DNA from 2 places in the Vibrio sp. 2033 genome. Region 1 is predicted to be linked to the other one. Evidence: predicted binding sites of a transcription regulator. Region 1 holds the regulator's gene; the other holds the start of a gene.

Region 1 (5,539 bases):
AAGCTAATCTACAGTCTCTTGGCGGTGAAAGCTTGATTGAAGCGAAAGCAGGAGAGGCGGCGTTTGTTTCTCCTGGTATCATTGATGTAACGAACATTGCTGAGTTACCAGATGAAGAATACTTCGGCCCACTTCTGCAAGTGGTGCGCTACGAAGGATTAGACAAAGCCGTGGCGCTAGCAAACGATACGCGCTTTGGCTTATCTGCTGGTTTGGTTTCAACCGACGACCAAGAATGGGAATACTTCGTTGACCACATTCGTGCAGGAATCGTGAACCGTAACCGCCAGCTTACTGGTGCAAGCGGTGATGCGCCATTTGGTGGTCCGGGGGCGTCGGGTAACTTGCGCCCAAGCGCTTACTACGCAGCAGATTACTGTGCGTACCCAATGGCATCAATGGAAGGTCAAGAAACTGTCTTGCCTGCAACATTGAGTCCAGGTGTAGTGCTATAAGTTTTAATAATAGAGTCGCAACTATGCATTGCGGCTCACCTTGCCGGCGCATCATTTAGGTATGGGTTGTAGTGATCGTTGGCAGAACACGAAAAGTGAGCAAAGACTCGGAAAAGCGTGTTGACTGACTGGCATTTACCGTCACAGGTTGATGGTTGCTCGTTCATTATTCTGGACAACTTTTGTTGTGAACGAGCAGCCAACTTCCGCTTACCTTTAAACTCTACATCTCGTAACAAGGAGTCGTTATGACGCCCGATGTGTTATTTGAATCGCTATGGCAAGATTACATTCAACGTCTTTGCCCTTCGGCGGCTAAAGTGCATCAGCTGCTTCAAGAAGATGAGCCTCTGATTAATGATCATATAGCTTTACGTACCTTCAATATCGCGCCTCTTGGTATTGAAACTCTAGCTAAGCCATTTGTAGCTATCGGTTACAAGGCGTGTGGTGATTACGTTTTCGAAAGCAAAAAGCTGGTTGCTAAGCACTATGAGCACCCAGATCCGAAGCAACCTAAAGTATTTATTAGTGAGCTAAAAGTTGAAGAGTGCTCTCCTGAGCTACAAGAGATTGTGAAAAATTTGATGGCACAAGTCGATGTTGACAAGCTGAACGATAGCGCATTCTTACATGGTGGACGCTTGTGGGATTTAAGCTTTGCTGATTACCAAACGTTGGCTAAAGAAAGTGAGTACGCATCTTGGCTTGCGGCGCATGGTTACGGAGCAAACCACTTCACGGTGAGCGTTAACCAGCTCAATGAATATGAAGAAGTGAAGCAGGTAAACGATCATCTGCGTACCGCTGGGTTTACCATTAATGAAAATGGTGGTGAAGTGAAGGGCACTCCTGAGGTGTTGCTAGAGCAGTCATCGACCATGGCAGATAAAGTAGCGGTTCGTTTTAGCGAAGGCACTGAAATTATCCCTGGCGGGTTTTATGAATTTGCTAAGCGCTATCCGATGGAAAATGGTGATTTGTACCCAGGTTTCGTGGCCGCTTCAGCTGACAAAATCTTTGAAAGTACGAATGGCTAAGTTTTAGGGTTAACCTGTTAAGCTTACTCATTAGTGTTCGCTGCACCCTATCTCATTTGGTCATGAGCAAATAAAAAGCCACCAATGTTGCCATTGGTGGCTTTTATAATTTTGTTCGTGTCACTCTAGTTTGAGATTAACGAGTACCGTAAACCACGATGGTTTTACCGTGAGCAGAGATTAGGTTCTGCTCTTCTAGCATCTTCAAGATACGACCTACTGTCTCACGAGAACAGCCAACAATTTGACCGATTTCTTGACGAGTGATCTTGATTTGCATGCCGTCTGGGTGAGTCATTGCGTCTGGTTGTTTTGCAAGGTTCAGAAGCGTCTGAGCGATACGACCAGTTACGTCTAGGAACGCCAGGTCACCCACTTTTTGGCTAGTTACTTGAAGACGACGAGCCATCTGCGCAGAAAGACGCATTAGGATGTCTGGGTTTACTTGGATAAGCTGACGGAACTTCTTGAAAGAAATTTCAGCAACTTCACAAGGAGATTTAGCACGAACCCAAGCTGTGCGCTCTTGGTCTTCCTCGAATAGACCAAGTTCACCAATAAAGTCTCCTTGGTTTAGGTAAGAAAGGATCATCTCCTTACCTTCTTCGTCTTTGATAAGAACCGCAACAGAACCTTTAACGATGTAGTACAAAGTTTCTGCCTTTTCGCCCGCGTGAATTAGCGTGCTCTTTGAAGGGTACTTATGAATATGACAGTGTGAAAGAAACCACTCTAATGTTGGGTCGGTTTGAGGTTTACCTAGAACCATAATATCTCACTTCCTCTGCAGGGTACGCTTGCGCTATCCATATTTTAGCTAAGCCTGAATTAGGCCTACTAGAATAAGAGCACTTTTTATATGCTGCAAGCTCTCTTGTGTTTCGGTAAGAAATAGTATCCTTTTTCGAAAACGATTTCTTGATTTTAATCGTGCCATGATTGAGATTTTGTAAGCAAAACTGTGCACATGATCACGGTATGAAAAGTAAACATCTTCGCAGGCAGGTTTTTAGCCAATTTTCCCTGTTTCGATGAGCTGTTGTAGGATAGGCCGAACTATGAGCTCCATTGCAAAGCTCATCTTACCGCCGGGTACGACAATCGTGTTGTGGCGTGACATGAATGAGCCATCAATCATGGCCAGCAGATATGGGAAGTCGACATTCTTGATACCGCGTAGGCGAATCACCACAAAACTCTCATCCAAACTAGGGATGCCTTTTGCATTAAGTGGGTTGGAAGTATCAACGGTCGGTACGCGCTGGAAGTTGATGTGAGTACGAGAAAACTGCGGAGTGATATAGTTGAGGTAATCGTCCATGGATCGCACGATTGAGTCCATCACCGCTTCACGCGAATGGCCGCGATCGCGAGTGTCACGTACGAATTTTTGGATCCACTCTAAGTTCACAATCGGCACCATGCCAATTAAGAAATCCACATGTTGAGCAACATTAACATCGCCATCGACCACGCCACCATGTAACCCTTCATAAAACAGCACGTCGCTGTTTTCGGGTAAGTCTTGCCACGGTGTAAACGTGCCTGGCATTTGATTGTAGGGAACCGCTTCGTCAAACGTGTGCAGATAACGGCGCACGCTGCCAGTACCGTCATGCCCGAACTTACGGAAAAACTCTTCTAATCCCGGGAAGTCATTAGCTTGTGGGCCAAAGTAGCTAATGTGTCGACCTTGCTCGCGGGCTTTGCGAATTTCGATGTCCATTTCTGGGCGAGTAAAGCGATGGAAGCTATCGCCTTCAACCCATGCGGGTTTAACGTTCATCATATTGAACATTTTACGGAAGGCTTCAGATGTAGTGGTCGTGCCGGCACCGGACGAACCAGTAACCGCAATAATTGGGTGTTTAGCTGACATGACAAACCTTGTCGAAAATTACTTACCTGTAATGTGCAGTAGAGTTACTACTGCACGGTCGATATCCCACTATAGCACGTAACAATACCTTGTCATCGAGTGGGATACGGTAAAATGTGAAGGGTCTAAAATTTTGTTTTATGCTGAATATCGACGGTTTCGTGTAGCTCAGAGAACACGATAACCGCTTCACCTTTTTCCAATTGAGCTTTAACTTGATCAATTTTGTCTTGCAAAGAAACCTCGACGGTTCCGTAATCCGTTCCTTCGCGTAAGACGAATTCACGAATTAAGTTTTCCAATGTTTCCGGCGCAATGTCTTGCCATGGAATGATCATAAATACCTCTAACTTTTATGATGAGCGGCTAGTTTACTGCGTTCGTTGCTTGGATACAGCAGAAAGGTAATCTGCGGCGATACTTTCGTAATACGCGGGCAGCGCTTCCTCCAACCAAAACTTAGGTTTTAACGCCGTTCCTGTTAGGAAGCCAACATGGCCACCGTGTTCAAAGAGACGGTAATCAATGTTATCTGGCAGAACAAACTTCGGGATCACATCGTCGGTCATGAACGGATCGTCTTTGGCATGGATGATCAGTGTGGGTAGCGTGATTTGCTGTAGTTTACTTAAGCCAGAGCATTGGTCGTAATAATCTTGTGCGTCTTTGAAGCCATGCAATGGTGCCGTAATCAAATCATCGAATTCATACAATCGTGTGACACGTTTTATTGAGTTGTAGGACAGCGCAAGCTCGCCATGCAGTAGATGATGCTTTTGTAACGCGTTACGTTTCAGTGAAGAAAGCAGATAACGGCGATACACTTTTGAAAAGCCTTGTTCTATACGGTTTGCACACGCCGCTAGGTCTAAAGGCGCAGAGATAATAGTCGCTGCATTCAAAATAGGGTGGTCTTTATATTGGGCTAAATAATTCGCCAACATGTTACCGCCAAGAGAAATACCAACTGCAACTTTGGGATTATCAGGAAAACGTTGTTCAAGGTGCTCTAGGAAGTAACGAGCATCCGTCACTTCACCCGAGTGGTAAGCTCGTGCTTTTTTGTTTGGTTTACCGCTGCAGCCACGAAAATGCATCATCACCGACAGCCATCCAGATTGAGCAAATGCATTCATTAACCCATTGGCATAAGGGCTATAGAAGCACCCCTCTAATCCATGAAATAAAACAAAAATCGGCTTTTTTTGTGCAGGCTCTTGGGTTGGGTCCTCGCTCCACGCGAGATCGAGAAAGTCGCCATCGGATGTATCGAGGGTTTGCCAAATCGGCGTAAATAACGCTTTTTTGCGAATAAAACGCGGCAAAAGCGTTTGGAGATGCGGGTTTTTGATCCCGGCGGCTGCGAAAAATTGTGTCATACCTAACTGCTCTTATGCGGTCCTTCGGTGTCCGTTGAAGAACTTATTAATATAATCCTTTATAAAGATTATAGGTATTCTACAGATTTATGGGCGTTTTGGTGGTTGAATGTTTGGCACCGGAATAGCAAAGGCTTGCTGCAAATGCTCCCCACCGAGTTGACGACAGTATCTCAACGTCAGTGGGTCACCATCATTTTTGAGTAGTGCAAGTGAGTTAATGCAGTCCACCAAATCCGCTTGTTGCTGCTTTTCTAGTTGCAGCTCAAACTGCAAGGTCTCACGATACAAAGCGTCATTGACTTGAGACTTAAGGTGGCGACGAAGGTCGCGAAAGGAGTGAAGTAAAGTTTCGCTCCTACCTAGACAGTCTTGCACCAAGGGCCAGTCTTTTTCTTGGAAAATGAGTTGCTGCTCATCGAGCCATCTGAGCAGCAGGAGTAGGTTCACGTTACCGTGGTAGTTGTTCTGTAATGATAAACACGCCTCTTTCACTTCTCGCACACCATAAAATTGCAGACTAAACTGCCAAAGGTGTTCTAGGGTGAGTGTGTATTCAGCGTGTTGATTACTCATTGATTAAACTCTAGCTCCATCTGCTCCAACGTTTCTTGAGCAGACATCCATTCCATTTCAATTTCTTCGAGCTCAGCTTTACTGGAAGCTTGAAGTGCCAGCACTTGGTTAAGTTTAGCTTTATTTTCGGCCGCATACAGTGAGTTGTCCGCCAATTGTTCTTCAGCTTCGGCCAGTGCAGCACCTAACTTATCCATTTTATTTTCTAGT
Region 2 (5,539 bases), on a different contig from region 1:
AGCAAGCGGCGTAGCGTCTCCTCAGACACTTTAGCCTCATCTCCCCAAGCACTGACATAGCTATCAGCCAATCTCGCCATTTCCGCGACTTTCTTTAATGCTGTTTGTTCTTTCATCGCTTTCTCCGAAGGTAATACCAACACCTTCCATGTAGGGTTTTATTGTTATCAATAACTTCTTTTGGAAAATGACCAAAGGTAGCGCTTGGCTACCTTGGTCTTAACTAGGTTCTATTAGCGTTTCACCGCTTCAAGTTTCCAGATATTGTTCACGTAGTCGCGGATTGAGCGGTCTGACGTGAACTTGCCAACAAGGGCGGTATTAAGAATGGCCTTCTTCGCCCAGCCAGCTTGATCTTTATATTGTTCGCTCATGTCTTCGTGCGCTTTCACGTAAGATGCAAAGTCCGCAAGACATAAGTACGGGTCACCGCCGTCTAGCAGGCTGTCATACGTTGCACGCAGTAAGCCTGGTTGACCTGGTGTGAACTCTTCACCCAATAGCAAGTCCATTGACGCTTTGAGTAGGTGATCCGCATTGTAGTAATCAAATGGGTTGTAACCTTGAGCTTTCAGCGCTTTCACACCTTCAACATCTAGACCGAAGATGTAGATGTTCTCATCGCCTACTTCCTCACGAATCTCAACATTTGCACCATCCATTGTACCGATAGTTAGCGCACCGTTTAGCGCCATCTTCATGTTACCTGTACCTGATGCTTCTTTACCCGCTAGCGAGATTTGTTGAGAAACGTCAGCCGCAGGGATAATGATTTCAGCCATGCTCACGCGGTAGTCAGGGATGAATACCACTTTCAGCTTGTTACCGATGCGAGGATCGTTGTTCACCTTGTCTGCAATCTTATTGATTGCGAAGATGATTTCTTTCGCTAGGTGGTAACCCGGTGCTGCTTTTGCTGCGAAGAACACAACGCGTGGCGTACACTCAAAACCTGGTTCATTAAGAATACGGTGGTACAGAGACAGTACGTGTAGCAAGTCTAGATGCTGACGTTTGTACTCGTGCAGACGCTTGATTTGAACATCGAAGATTGCATTAGTATCGAGCTCGATACCCATGTTCTCTTTCACCCAAGTTGCTAGGCGTTCTTTGTTCTCTTTCTTCACGGCCATGAATTCTTTTTGGAATGTCGCGTCAGTGGCGTACTTCGCAATACCTTCAAGTTGCTCTAGTTTCGCTGGCCATTCTGGGCCGACTTTCTCAGTGATAAGCTGAGACAGACCTGGGTTACAGAACTTCAACCAGCGACGTGGCGTAATACCGTTCGTTACGTTGTGTAGACGTGTCGGGTACATTTCGTGGAACTCTGGGAATAGGTCTTTCTTAACCAATTCAGAATGAAGTGCTGCTACACCGTTTACTGCGTAAGAGCCGATTACACATAGGTTTGCCATGCGAACCATGCGGTGGAAACCTTCTTCGATGATAGAAAGCTTCTGTTGCTTCGCGACATCACCCGGCCACATTGCACGTACGTCTTGTAGGAAGCGATGGTTGATCTCGTAAATGATCTCCATGTGACGCGGCAGTAGGTGCTGAATTAGCGACTCTGGCCATGTCTCTAGCGCTTCAGGAAGTAGCGTATGGTTGGTGTACGCGAATGTCTTAGAGCTGATTTCCCAAGCCGCTTCCCAAGTTAGACCTTTTTCGTCCATCAGGATGCGCATTAGTTCAGGAATCGCAATCGTTGGGTGCGTATCGTTAAGCTGGATAGTCTCTTGCTTAGGTAGATCCGCTAGCGAGTAGCCTGCTGCTTCGTGGCGACGTAGGATGTCGCGTACAGACGCTGCTGAATGGAAGTACTGCTGCATCAGACGCAGTGTTTTACCTTTCTCGTGGTTGTCGTTCGGGTAAAGCACTTTGGTGATGTTACCTGCGTCGATCAGTGCGTGCTGAGCTTCGAAGTAATCACCATTGTTAAAGCTTGCTAGTGAGAATGGTGCAATCGCCTGACATTCCCAAAGACGTAGCGGGTAAACCGTGTCTGATTCGTAACCCACAATTGGAAGATCCCAAGGCATTGCTCTTACTGTCATGCCTGGTACCCATTTGCGAACCTCTTTACCGTTCTCGTTAATCACTTCAACGTGACCGTAGAAACCGATCTCTTGCGCAAGTTCTGGACGCGCAATTTCCCAAGGGTAACCTTCTACACCGCGCCATGCGTCAGGTGCTTCTTGCTGGCGACCATCTTTGAATGACTGTTTAAATAGACCGTATTCGTAATGTAAACCATAGCCGACAGTTGGGAATTCTTGTGCCGCACATGAATCCATGAAACACGCAGCCAGACGACCAAGGCCACCGTTACCCAATGATGGGTCGCGCTCTTCTTCTAGCAGATCAGTTAGGTTGTAACCTAGTTCAGCCATTGCTTCTGTTACTTGTTCGTACAGACCCATGCTGATTAGGTTGTTACCAGTCAAACGACCGATAAGGAATTCTAGCGAAAGGTAGTTAACGCTTTTGGCACTTTTAATGCGTGGATCTTCTTCTGTCGCAAGCAAATCTAGAGTAGTAAATTCAGCCAGAGCATGCCCCATTGCTAGGTACCATGCGCGGCTGTCTGCGTTTTCAATCGTATGAGCGTAAGTTACAGATAGGTGTTTCTTTACGCTTTCTTGGAACGACTTCTTGTCAAATTGTTTTTGTTGAGTAGGTTTCATTACGAAATTCTCACGTCTTTTGGTAATTCATCTGCCATACATCGTGCATTTACCTCTGTGAATAAACATCCTCCTAATTCTCATCCTTTGAAGGAGGAGGGCTGAGGGCGTAGAGGGGGTACCATTGCTAGGTTAGTGATCCAAATCTCAACAAAGTGAACTTTGCTCCAGTTCTTAGTGATTTTGATCACAATGGAATGTGAGAAAGGTTAAAACCCGTTCATGACGCTTTTTATAGTCCACTCATCTGATGATGTGAAAATTGTAATATCGGTCACATTAACTCGGTCAGCGTAGAAGAACTTTTCGTAATCTATGTGCAACGCGATCTTAACGCTAACGAAACAAACGATATTTAAGTGACGACAATCACAAATAAAGGGCGTAGTTGATGGTAAATCCATCAACCCTTGAGAATTAGGAAGTGGATCAAAGTAACGAACATTTCTGATGTCGTAACATCCCACTCAGCTCACAGGATTGTACGCTTTTTATACAAACTAGAATTAGGCGATGTGAGTTATTTCTAGTTTTCGCTAGCTTTTATATCTAAGTGACCGTATGGAATGGTTTTTCAGACGGACGCAAGCCCCAACAGTAGCGACATTATCTGGCATTCAAACAGTGTTTTTGATGCTGATGACATCATTCAGTAAGACGGCTTTCAAGGGGGCTTTACTAGAATGATCACGTTGCAGTCATTTGGGTATACACAAATAAGGACATAACTACTAATGTGGATTCCATCTAAGCTTACTCGACCAGGACGCCTGCACAATGCCATCGTGCGCCCACGAGTGTTGGACTTACTACAGCAAGCGCCTTACTACAAATTGGTTTTATTCCGATCCCCAGCAGGTTACGGAAAAACAACAATGGCAGCGCAGTGGCTATCCGATAAGCCAAACGTCGGTTGGTACAGCATTGATGACAGCGATAACGACGGCTTTCGCTTTGTAAACTATCTGCTTCAAGCATTAAACAAAGCCACCAACTTCAGTTGCGCTAACGCACAAAAACTGGCGGAAAAACGTCAGATCTCGTCTTTACGCTCCCTATTTAGCGAAGTATTCGCTGAAATGGCTGACTTTCATCAAGAGTGCTACGTGGTACTTGATGACTACCATTTAATCACGAATGATGAAATCCATGAATCCATGCGTTTCTTCTTAAAGCACATGCCAGACAACCTCACCGTTGTGGTAACCAGTCGTGCAGCGCCGCCTCTGGGCACTGCAAACTTACGTGTTCGTGATTTAATGATCGAAATCGGCAACGAGATGTTGGCGTTTGATACCGAAGAAACCACTCGCTTCTTTAACCAGCGTATCGCCGATGGTATTGATGAAGACATGGCGAACAGCCTAAGAACCTATGTTGAAGGTTGGCCATCGGCGATGCAGTTGATCGCATTACAAGCCCAACATCAAAACCGCACATTGGCACAAACTGTAGAGTCGGTATCGCAGTTCAATCACGCGCACTTGTGGGATTACTTGGTCGAAGAAGTGTTTGACTTACTCGATCACGAAACTCGTCACTTTTTAATGCAAGTATCCGTGCTTGACCACTTCAATGATGAGTTAGTGTTTGCCCTTACCCAACGCGAAGATGCACTGGGAATGATTGAATCGCTTAACCGTTACGGCTTATTCATTTACCCGCTCGAAGGGGAACAGAACTGGTTCCGGTTCCATAACTTATTTGGCGAGTTTTTATCTCATGAGCGCCAAGCTCGTATTCCTCAGCAAGAAAAAGATCTCCACCGCAATGCTGCTATCGCTTGGTTACAACAAAAAGCACCACACCAAGCGATTCATCATGCACAAAAATCGAATGATAAGGACTTAGTGGTAGAGATCCTAAACGAATTCGGCTGGAAGATGTTTAACCAAGGCGAACTCAGCACACTGGAAAGCTCAATTAACAAGTTGGACGATGATCTGTTGTTCAGCCACCCAAAACTTACGATGCTCCGAGCATGGTTGGCTCAAAGTCAGCATCGTTATAACCAAGTGGGCCACCTGCTTGAAGAAGCGGAAGAGGAACACAAAAAGCGTAACATTGCGTTAGATATTCATTATCAAGGTCAAGCAAACGCGTTGCTTGCTCAAGTGGCTATCAACAGTAACCAGCCAGAAAAAGCTCTCGAATTAGCGGAGTTAGCGCTTAGCCAACTTGATAACACAATTTACCGTAGCCGAATTGTGGCGACTTCGGTTGTTGGTGAAGTTAACCACGTGCTAGGTAAACTAGACCGTGCTTTGCCAATGATGCAACAAACTGAAAAGCTAGCTCGTCAGTATCAGGTATACCACCAAGCGTTATGGGCAATATTGCAGCAAAGCGAGATTTTAATTGCACAAGGTTACGTGCAAGCTGCCTTTGAACTACAAGATTCCGCATTCCGTCTGATTGAAGATCAGCAGCTTCAGCATGTTCCTCTTCATGAATTTTTGCTGCGTATTCGCGCGCAAGTACTTTGGTGCTGGAACCGACTTGATGAAGCGGAAGAATGCGCGTACAAAGGTCTGCAAATTCTCGAAAACCATTCACCAAGCAAGCACTTACATAGCTATTCGATGTTGGCGCGTATTGCGATTGGACGCGGTGAATTAGACAAAGCCGGTAAATTCATTGAGCACATCCAACACTTGATGAAACAGTCGACTTATCACGTAGATTGGACTGCAAACGCTTCACTATCGTTGATTCTATTTTGGCAAGCGCGCGGGAATACCGATGCAATGCAAGAATGGCTCAACACTGCGGTTCGTCCTGAATCGGCATGCAACCACTTTTCTCAATTGCAATGGCGTAACATTGCTCGCGCCCACATTAACTTAGGCCAA

The links. Region 1 encodes CRP, which controls carbon source genes, mostly activating them, when cyclic AMP is high. Its sites were predicted from a motif close to TGTGANNNNNNTCACA; they were not measured.
Region 2: a site for CRP is predicted at 2,951-2,966, ahead of R7P74_RS10345 (glycogen/starch/alpha-glucan phosphorylase). Genes of this name have one in related genera too.

What each region holds. Positions count from the first base shown of each region.
Region 1 covers NZ_JAWOVC010000025.1:13,870-19,408, reverse strand. The annotation lists gene astD (succinylglutamate-semialdehyde dehydrogenase) at 1-455, shown strand, start outside; gene R7P74_RS21770 (DUF1338 domain-containing protein) at 704-1,495, shown strand; gene crp (cAMP-activated global transcriptional regulator CRP) at 1,632-2,264, opposite strand; gene R7P74_RS21760 (phosphoribulokinase) at 2,505-3,374, opposite strand; gene R7P74_RS21755 (YheU family protein) at 3,500-3,712, opposite strand; gene R7P74_RS21750 (hydrolase) at 3,746-4,753, opposite strand; gene R7P74_RS21745 (TIGR02444 family protein) at 4,841-5,329, opposite strand; gene R7P74_RS21740 (ABC transporter ATP-binding protein) at 5,326-5,539, opposite strand, start outside.
Region 2 covers NZ_JAWOVC010000006.1:47,593-53,131, reverse strand. The annotation lists gene malQ (4-alpha-glucanotransferase) at 1-116, opposite strand, end outside; gene R7P74_RS10345 (glycogen/starch/alpha-glucan phosphorylase) at 234-2,687, opposite strand; gene malT (HTH-type transcriptional regulator MalT) at 3,422-5,539, shown strand, end outside.